DNA from 3 places in the Alkalibacillus sp. S2W genome. Region 1 is predicted to be linked to each of the others. Evidence: riboswitches for the same ligand, from Rfam matches in the RefSeq annotation. Region 1 holds a riboswitch; each other region holds the start of a gene.
The links. Region 1 has a riboswitch for cobalamin ahead of ACKXGF_RS03890 (ribonucleoside-diphosphate reductase subunit alpha). Riboswitches for the same ligand answer to the same signal wherever they lie in the genome.
Positions count from the first base shown of each region.

Region 2: another riboswitch for cobalamin. It lies ahead of ACKXGF_RS01165 (acyl-CoA thioesterase); the one in region 1 lies ahead of ACKXGF_RS03890 (ribonucleoside-diphosphate reductase subunit alpha).
Region 3: another riboswitch for cobalamin. It lies ahead of ACKXGF_RS02315 (ABC transporter substrate-binding protein); the one in region 1 lies ahead of ACKXGF_RS03890 (ribonucleoside-diphosphate reductase subunit alpha).

Region 1 is NZ_CP177234.1:711,944-714,211, forward strand. Features, by position in the region: tRNA gene ACKXGF_RS03850 (tRNA-Asp) at 1-25, shown strand, start outside; tRNA gene ACKXGF_RS03855 (tRNA-Phe) at 53-128, shown strand; tRNA gene ACKXGF_RS03860 (tRNA-Tyr) at 137-222, shown strand; tRNA gene ACKXGF_RS03865 (tRNA-Trp) at 228-301, shown strand; tRNA gene ACKXGF_RS03870 (tRNA-His) at 306-381, shown strand; tRNA gene ACKXGF_RS03875 (tRNA-Gln) at 390-464, shown strand; tRNA gene ACKXGF_RS03880 (tRNA-Gly) at 468-542, shown strand; tRNA gene ACKXGF_RS03885 (tRNA-Cys) at 583-656, shown strand; cobalamin riboswitch at 925-1,120, shown strand; gene ACKXGF_RS03890 (ribonucleoside-diphosphate reductase subunit alpha) at 1,260-2,268, shown strand, end outside.
Region 2 is NZ_CP177234.1:200,561-202,828, reverse strand. Features, by position in the region: gene ACKXGF_RS01170 (FMN-binding glutamate synthase family protein) at 1-322, opposite strand, end outside; gene ACKXGF_RS01165 (acyl-CoA thioesterase) at 583-1,077, opposite strand; cobalamin riboswitch at 1,194-1,376, opposite strand; gene ACKXGF_RS01160 (hypothetical protein) at 1,466-2,268, opposite strand, start outside.
Region 3 is NZ_CP177234.1:419,206-421,473, forward strand. Features, by position in the region: gene ACKXGF_RS02310 (BMP family lipoprotein) at 1-890, opposite strand, end outside; cobalamin riboswitch at 1,052-1,237, shown strand; gene ACKXGF_RS02315 (ABC transporter substrate-binding protein) at 1,372-2,268, shown strand, end outside.

The sequences.
Region 1 (2,268 bases):
GGTTCGAGTCCCGTCCGGACCGCCATTTTAAAATTTAAATAGTAGTACATATGGCTCGGTAGCTCAGTCGGTAGAGCAACGGACTGAAAATCCGTGTGTCGGCGGTTCGAATCCGTCCCGAGCCACCATTTGTTTTGGAGGGGTAGCGAAGTTGGCCAAACGCGGCGGACTGTAAATCCGCTCTCTCAGAGTTCGGCGGTTCGAATCCGTCCCCCTCCACCACTTATAGGGGTATAGTTTAATGGTAAAACGAAGGTCTCCAAAACCTTTGATGTGGGTTCGATTCCTACTACCCCTGCCATATGGCGGTCGTGGCGAAGAGGTTAACGCACCGGATTGTGGCTCCGGCACTCGAGGGTTCGAATCCCTCCGGTCGCCCCATTTGACATTGGGCCATGGCCAAGCGGTAAGGCAACGGCTTTTGGTGCCGTCATGCGTAGGTTCGAATCCTACTGGCCCAGCCACTAGCGGAAGTAGTTCAGCGGTAGAACACCACCTTGCCAAGGTGGGGGTCGCGGGTTCGAATCCCGTCTTCCGCTCCATTTTTTTAAGTTTAGACTTCTCGAATAATCCGCTTTAGATGGCGGCATAGCCAAGTGGTAAGGCAGAGGTCTGCAAAACCTTTATCACCGGTTCGAATCCGGTTGCCGCCTCCAAAAATTTTTATATGATTACATAAGCCAAGTTGGTAGACAATCTGTTTATCAGCTTTTTTTTATTATAAATTTACTTTTATCTTTTGTTAGGAATTCGATAATGATCTAAGTACGTATTTTAACTATTATTGTTCTAACGTAATTTGTAACGAGATGAGTTTATTTTTAAAAATGCTTAATAAATAAAGTGCTAAAAATCTCTTGTGTTTTAAATGATTATTAGTTAAACTCTATATATAGTTGTTTTTATTTAATTTAAAACTACATATTGTATTCAGCTTATACGGATGCCTTTATGAGGCTTAATAGGGAATTTGGTGAGAATCCAAAACTGCCCCCGCAACTGTAAACGTGGATGAAATGGGTTTGCCACTTTATAAGATTAGTTAATGCTGCTTATAAGGGAAGGCCCATAGTAAAGTGAAGCGTAAGTCAGGAGACCTGTCTGTATGAGCCGAGTTACATTGTCTTCGGGGTGAAAGAGAATGGAACGACACAGGTGATTACAGGTAGGCTAAGAATCCTACTATTGTCATATAGGTCGTTTTATTCGCTTTCAACCTCGTTGGAAGCGAATTTTTTTGTTTAGGGAGGCGTGACAGAATGGATACAGTAACTAAAGTAGTAACGAAAGTGGTCACAGGACAAAATCAGGAAACATTTTTAGAAGAGCGTTTACGGGGGTTTATTGAACGCGTTACAAAGGGGTACGATCATTTAGACGTAGAGCTTTACGAAGACAAAGTGTTGACGGCTATTGGTAGCAAGGACGAAGTGACAAAAGCTCAAATAACAAATGAATTATTATTGCGGGGCCTTGATTTAATTAGCCCAGAGGAACCTGACTGGACTTTTGTGTGTGCCAATATTTACTTAGAACAGTTATACAAAGAAGCAGGACAAAACAGAGAATACGAGGCGAGAGAGCGTTATGGTTCTTATTATGACTTACAACATGTATTAACTCAAAAACAAATTTACAGTGGTGATATTTTAACGTCATATACGGCTGAAGAACTGAAGCAAGCTGAGAATATGATTGATCCAGAACGAGATCGTTACTTTACGTATATAGGATTGAGAACATTGGCTGATCGTTATTTGGCAACGGATCATGAAGGACGCGTTTATGAATTGCCTCAAGAACGCTTTATGACGATTGCATTGACGTTAATGATGAATGAGCCGGAATCGAAACGTATGGAATGGGTTGAAGAAGCGTATTGGGCTTTGAGCAATCTTTATATGACCGTTGCAACACCAACATTAGCAAATGCAGGTAAATCATATGGTCAATTGTCTAGCTGTTTTATCGATACCGTTGATGATAGTTTGCAAGGGATTTATGATTCGAATACGGATATAGCGAACCTATCGAAAAATGGTGGCGGCATAGGTGTTTATCTGGGCAAGATTCGTTCACACGGTAGTTCGATTAAAGGCTTTAAAGGTGTTTCAAGTGGTGTGATGCCATGGATGAAGCAATTAAATAACACGGCAGTTAGTGTTGATCAACTCGGTCAACGACAGGGTGCTATTGCGGTTTATTTGGATATCTGGCATCAGGATATATTTAAGTTTTTAGATGCGAAACTAAATAATGGTGACGAAC
Region 2 (2,268 bases), 510 kb from region 1:
AGCCTTCTTCTTCAAAATCTCGTCTGGACCCAAATCCTAATACATCACGCTTATATTTAGCCTTTTTAACGATATCCTCATATTCCACACGTGAAAAAGGTTCTCCACCGTTATCACTATTAAATAAATAAGAACGCATTTCTGGCCCAATACGTTCTAGAAAATATCTCATCCTACCGACTAAAGGATAATTACGTAAAATTGGATGCTGCTTTTGCGTTCGATCGACCCTGATTAAATAAAATGCAATAACTCCAATAGCCAATAGAATAATCATTAATAATGCAAATCCAATAATCGTTAAAACGTTCGCGACATTCATATGACTTCCTCCACTTTTTCGAAATACCTACCCTACATAGTAATTTTTGCTTTTTCATTAAATTTATCCATCATAATTGAATGTTTGTTTAATTAAGAGGCTGATATAAAAAAAGAACTGAGAGTTGATCTCAGTTCTTCCGTGTCTATTCTGGAATAGATGGTAAATGTCCATTAAAATCTAAATGATCCTTCGATGCCTACTTCCTAATTTACGTTTAATTTATTTTAGACATCGAATATTTTTATTACTCCGTTTTTTCATTTCAAACGCATCCGATTTTTTCGAAGTTCTTTTCTCGAATTTGCAGTTTCATACAACCGACACTCCTCCTCAGTTTCTGGAATAACCCCAGGCACTTCAGTCGGATTCCGATCACGATCTACCGCCACCATCGACATAAACGATTCTGTAGTCAGTACTTTTTTGCCAAGTAATAAATTATCAGCAAATACTTTCACATACACTTCCATCGATGTTCGTCCAGTACTAGTCACGATAGCTTCCAAAGTTAAGGCATCACCAACCTGAGCTGATGATATAAAATCGACTGAATCAATGGATGCTGTAACAACCACATTGCCAGAATGTTTCATCGCTGTTAACGCAGCAATTTCATCAATATAGGCTAAAACTTTCCCACCAAATATCGTATCCATATGATTCGTATCTGGTGGTAATACTAATCTTGTTTGAGACATTCTCGAATAACTTATAGGTAGTGGTTCCACACCATTTCTCCTCTCTTCCCCCATAAAAAAATACACCTCCTAAAAGAAGGTGCACTTGGGCATTTAAGATTACATACAAATTTGTCCAGCAATCACTTGCTGGCCTAGTCACATGTAACACCCTCCTATCTCCCGTAGGATCAAATGTTCTTTCCAATGGCAGGTCTCCTGACTCAGAATCATCTTCATATAGCCCTTCCCGTTCTATGAACAGTGGGATCCACCTATATGAATCATCTTTACAGTGGCGGGACCGTGCCGGAATTTCACCGGTCTTCCCTTTTCAGCTTTATCATAAAGCCACCATTGAACGCATTCAGTTTTCAACTCAAGGCAATGCCTTATCTTCTAATGTATATCTACTTCAAACGTCTTGTCAATTGAATTTGTAAAAAAGAAGTATTCAAAAGAGTTACGATGGAAGCTCAACTTTTTCTTCTTCCCCACTCTCTAGGCGATACTGGAACAGTTCAAAGGTTTCTGACTGGTTCCCTTCGCTCACCTCTTTCACATAATACAAAAGTGTGTTGTCTCTTCTGAGCTTTGCATGCTGTACGGAATCATTAATGCGAAGGCGATCTCCTTCTTCTTCAGATGAACGATCATACGATACCATGTCATACTCATACAAACCGTCTTCCCCGTAATTCATGATTGTCTGGTATAATAATTTATTTTGATTTTCCATCCACACTACTTCACTGATCGGGACTTCACTGTCTTTATTAGATATGACCTTCATCTCCTCCGGCTTTTCGATGTTCATTTCATAAATCCGTTCCACAGATTCAAACATCGAATCAGGCGTGGCATTTTCATAATCATCAGGTAGCACCATGAGCATTCTTTTCCCATTCTCTGCTATGCTCAGCGAACTTGGTGAATACGTCTCAAACGACTGTATTTCTTCAAAATCACCGTTCGGCTTCAACGTATATAAACCCGATGCGTAAGGTATGAACCCTTCTTCTGGCTCCCCTTGCGTACTGAGATGGATACCATTGATAATCCAGCGGTTATGTGCCGGATCCTTCACGAGATCAGTGATAACACCACGTACCTGTAAAACGGTTTCTACATCTCCACCTTCCTCGGAAATCGTATGAACATCGCTGTGTTCAAGCTGAAATTCTTGTTTACCAGAGGGAGCTTCCGGGTAACCCGTCGTTTCAACAACAGACAAATCGCCGTTTTCGTTGAACACTGGACTCCACA
Region 3 (2,268 bases), 290 kb from region 1:
ATTGGCGCTAAACCAACCCCTTCTTCTTCTAGTCCTAATTCGCGGTGATTTCCTTCTAGTGATTCACCGTTACTGAGCTGTTCCATTACATTATAAATGGCAATATTGACGTTCTTGACCATGGATGAAACAACGGCATCTTCAGCAATCGTGTATTGGTCCGTATCGACACCAAATGCATGAATGCCCTGACTTTGTGCTTCTTGTAAAGCACCTGTTCCAGTAAAACCTGCAGATGGGAATATGTAATCGGCTCCTTCATCAATCATATTACTAGCGATCTCAGCCCCTAATTGGTCATCATCGAAAGTTCCGGCGTACTCAGTTAAAATCTCAGCATCTGGATTGGCTTCTTGAACACCTTGTTTAAAACCATCTTCGAATTTCTGGATCACGTCACTTTCAACACCACCGATAAAACCGACGACGTCACTATCTGTGCGCATTCCTGCAATTAAGCCGATAAGACGGCTACCTTCATCTTCTTTAAAGGTAATTGACGTCACATTTGGTAGGTCAATCGTGTCATCAATCACGACAAATTGTTGGTCTGGATATTCCTCTGCTTTTGCCTTAATGGCAGGTGACGTTGTGAAGCTGAGACCAAAGATGACATCATGGTCTTGGTCGATGAGCTGTTGAAGCTTCTCTTCATAGTTCTCATCTAATGGTTCGCGGTAATCAAAAACCACATTTAATTCATCTCGTGCTTGTGTTAATCCTTGGAAGGCTAAGTCACTAAAGGCATTATCACCAATACCGCTTTCTGTGACGAGAAGCCCAGCACTTAGGGTGTCCTCACTTGAGTCTATATTCTCACTGTTTGATGAACATGCGACTGTCATCATTAGTGTGAATAGTAGTAGAACAGTGATTTTGATTCGTTTCATAATCAACCTCCTAAACTTAATAAATATGTCGAATTTCATCGATATTTCTTACTAGATTAATATCGGACAGCGAATCATTTTTTAAAGTTAATATTCAAGAAAATAACAAAATTTGTTTGACGTTGATGACCTTTCAGCTTAAGATTAAAATTAGATTAATTTAATCAATAAAATATATAGGTGTGAATGACGAGTAGCATTCACTTAATAGGGAAGTCCGGTGTGAATCCGGCGCGGTCCCGCCACTGTGTAGAGGAGCAACTAACCAAACCACTGTCGAATCGACGGGAAGGGGTTAGACGCTAAGATCCTGAGTCAGGAAACCTGCCTATATATTTTAGCTGATTTCCTTCGGGGCTAAAGGGAACGCTATATATCAATCGATCGATTGATTTGTATATAGTAAAGCGACATGCGCTTGTTTTCTTCTGTCCATGGAGGAAATAAGCGCATTTTTTATCATAGAAAGGAAGCGGTACAGATGATGCAAAGCAACTTGAAAAAATGGCTTCTCACGTTATTAATCGTGTTAGCTGTCGGGTTAACAGCTTGCCAAAGCGATGAGGGGTCCGAAGAGGCGAGTAATGGAGAAAACAGCGGAGAAGAGACAACTGAAAATGAATCGAATGAAACTGGAGAATCCGATGAATCCAGTGAATCTGAGGAACAGTCGTATCCCGTGACGTTAACTGATCGTACAGATACTGAGGTAACAATTGAAGAAGAACCCGAATCAATCGTGTCCGTCATTCCAAGCGCGACAGAGGTTGTATACTCAGTAGGTGCTGGTGATCAGGTAGATGGTGTGTCTGAATGGGCAGATTATCCTGAAGAGGTAAACGACGTTGAAACAGTCGGGGATATGAATCTGAATATCGAAAAAATTGTTAGTTTAGAACCAGATTTAGTCGTCGCGGATGTTCAAAATGCTGACGATATTGATGCTATGCGTGAAGCCGGATTAAAGGTGTTAGTTATTGGTTCTCAAAGTTTAGAAGAGGTGTATCACGATATTGAACTAGTTGGTCAAGCTACTGGTCAAATGAACCAAGCTCAGGATGTCATTGATGGTATGAAGACAACGGTCAGTGATGTTCAAGATAAGGTAAGTGATATTCCTGAAGAAGAACGTAAAAAAGTGTGGATTGAAGTAGGACCGGAACTATTTTCTGGCGGTGAAGGATCTTTCATACATGAGGTTCTAACATTAGCAGGTGGTAAGAATATCATCGCCGATCAAGAAGGTTGGCCACAAGTAAGTGAAGAGGTCGTTATTGAACAAAATCCAGATGTCATTATTACGACATATGGTGAAACGACAGAAGGTGCACACGAAACAATCATGAACCGTGATGGTTGGGATAGTATTTCAGCTGTT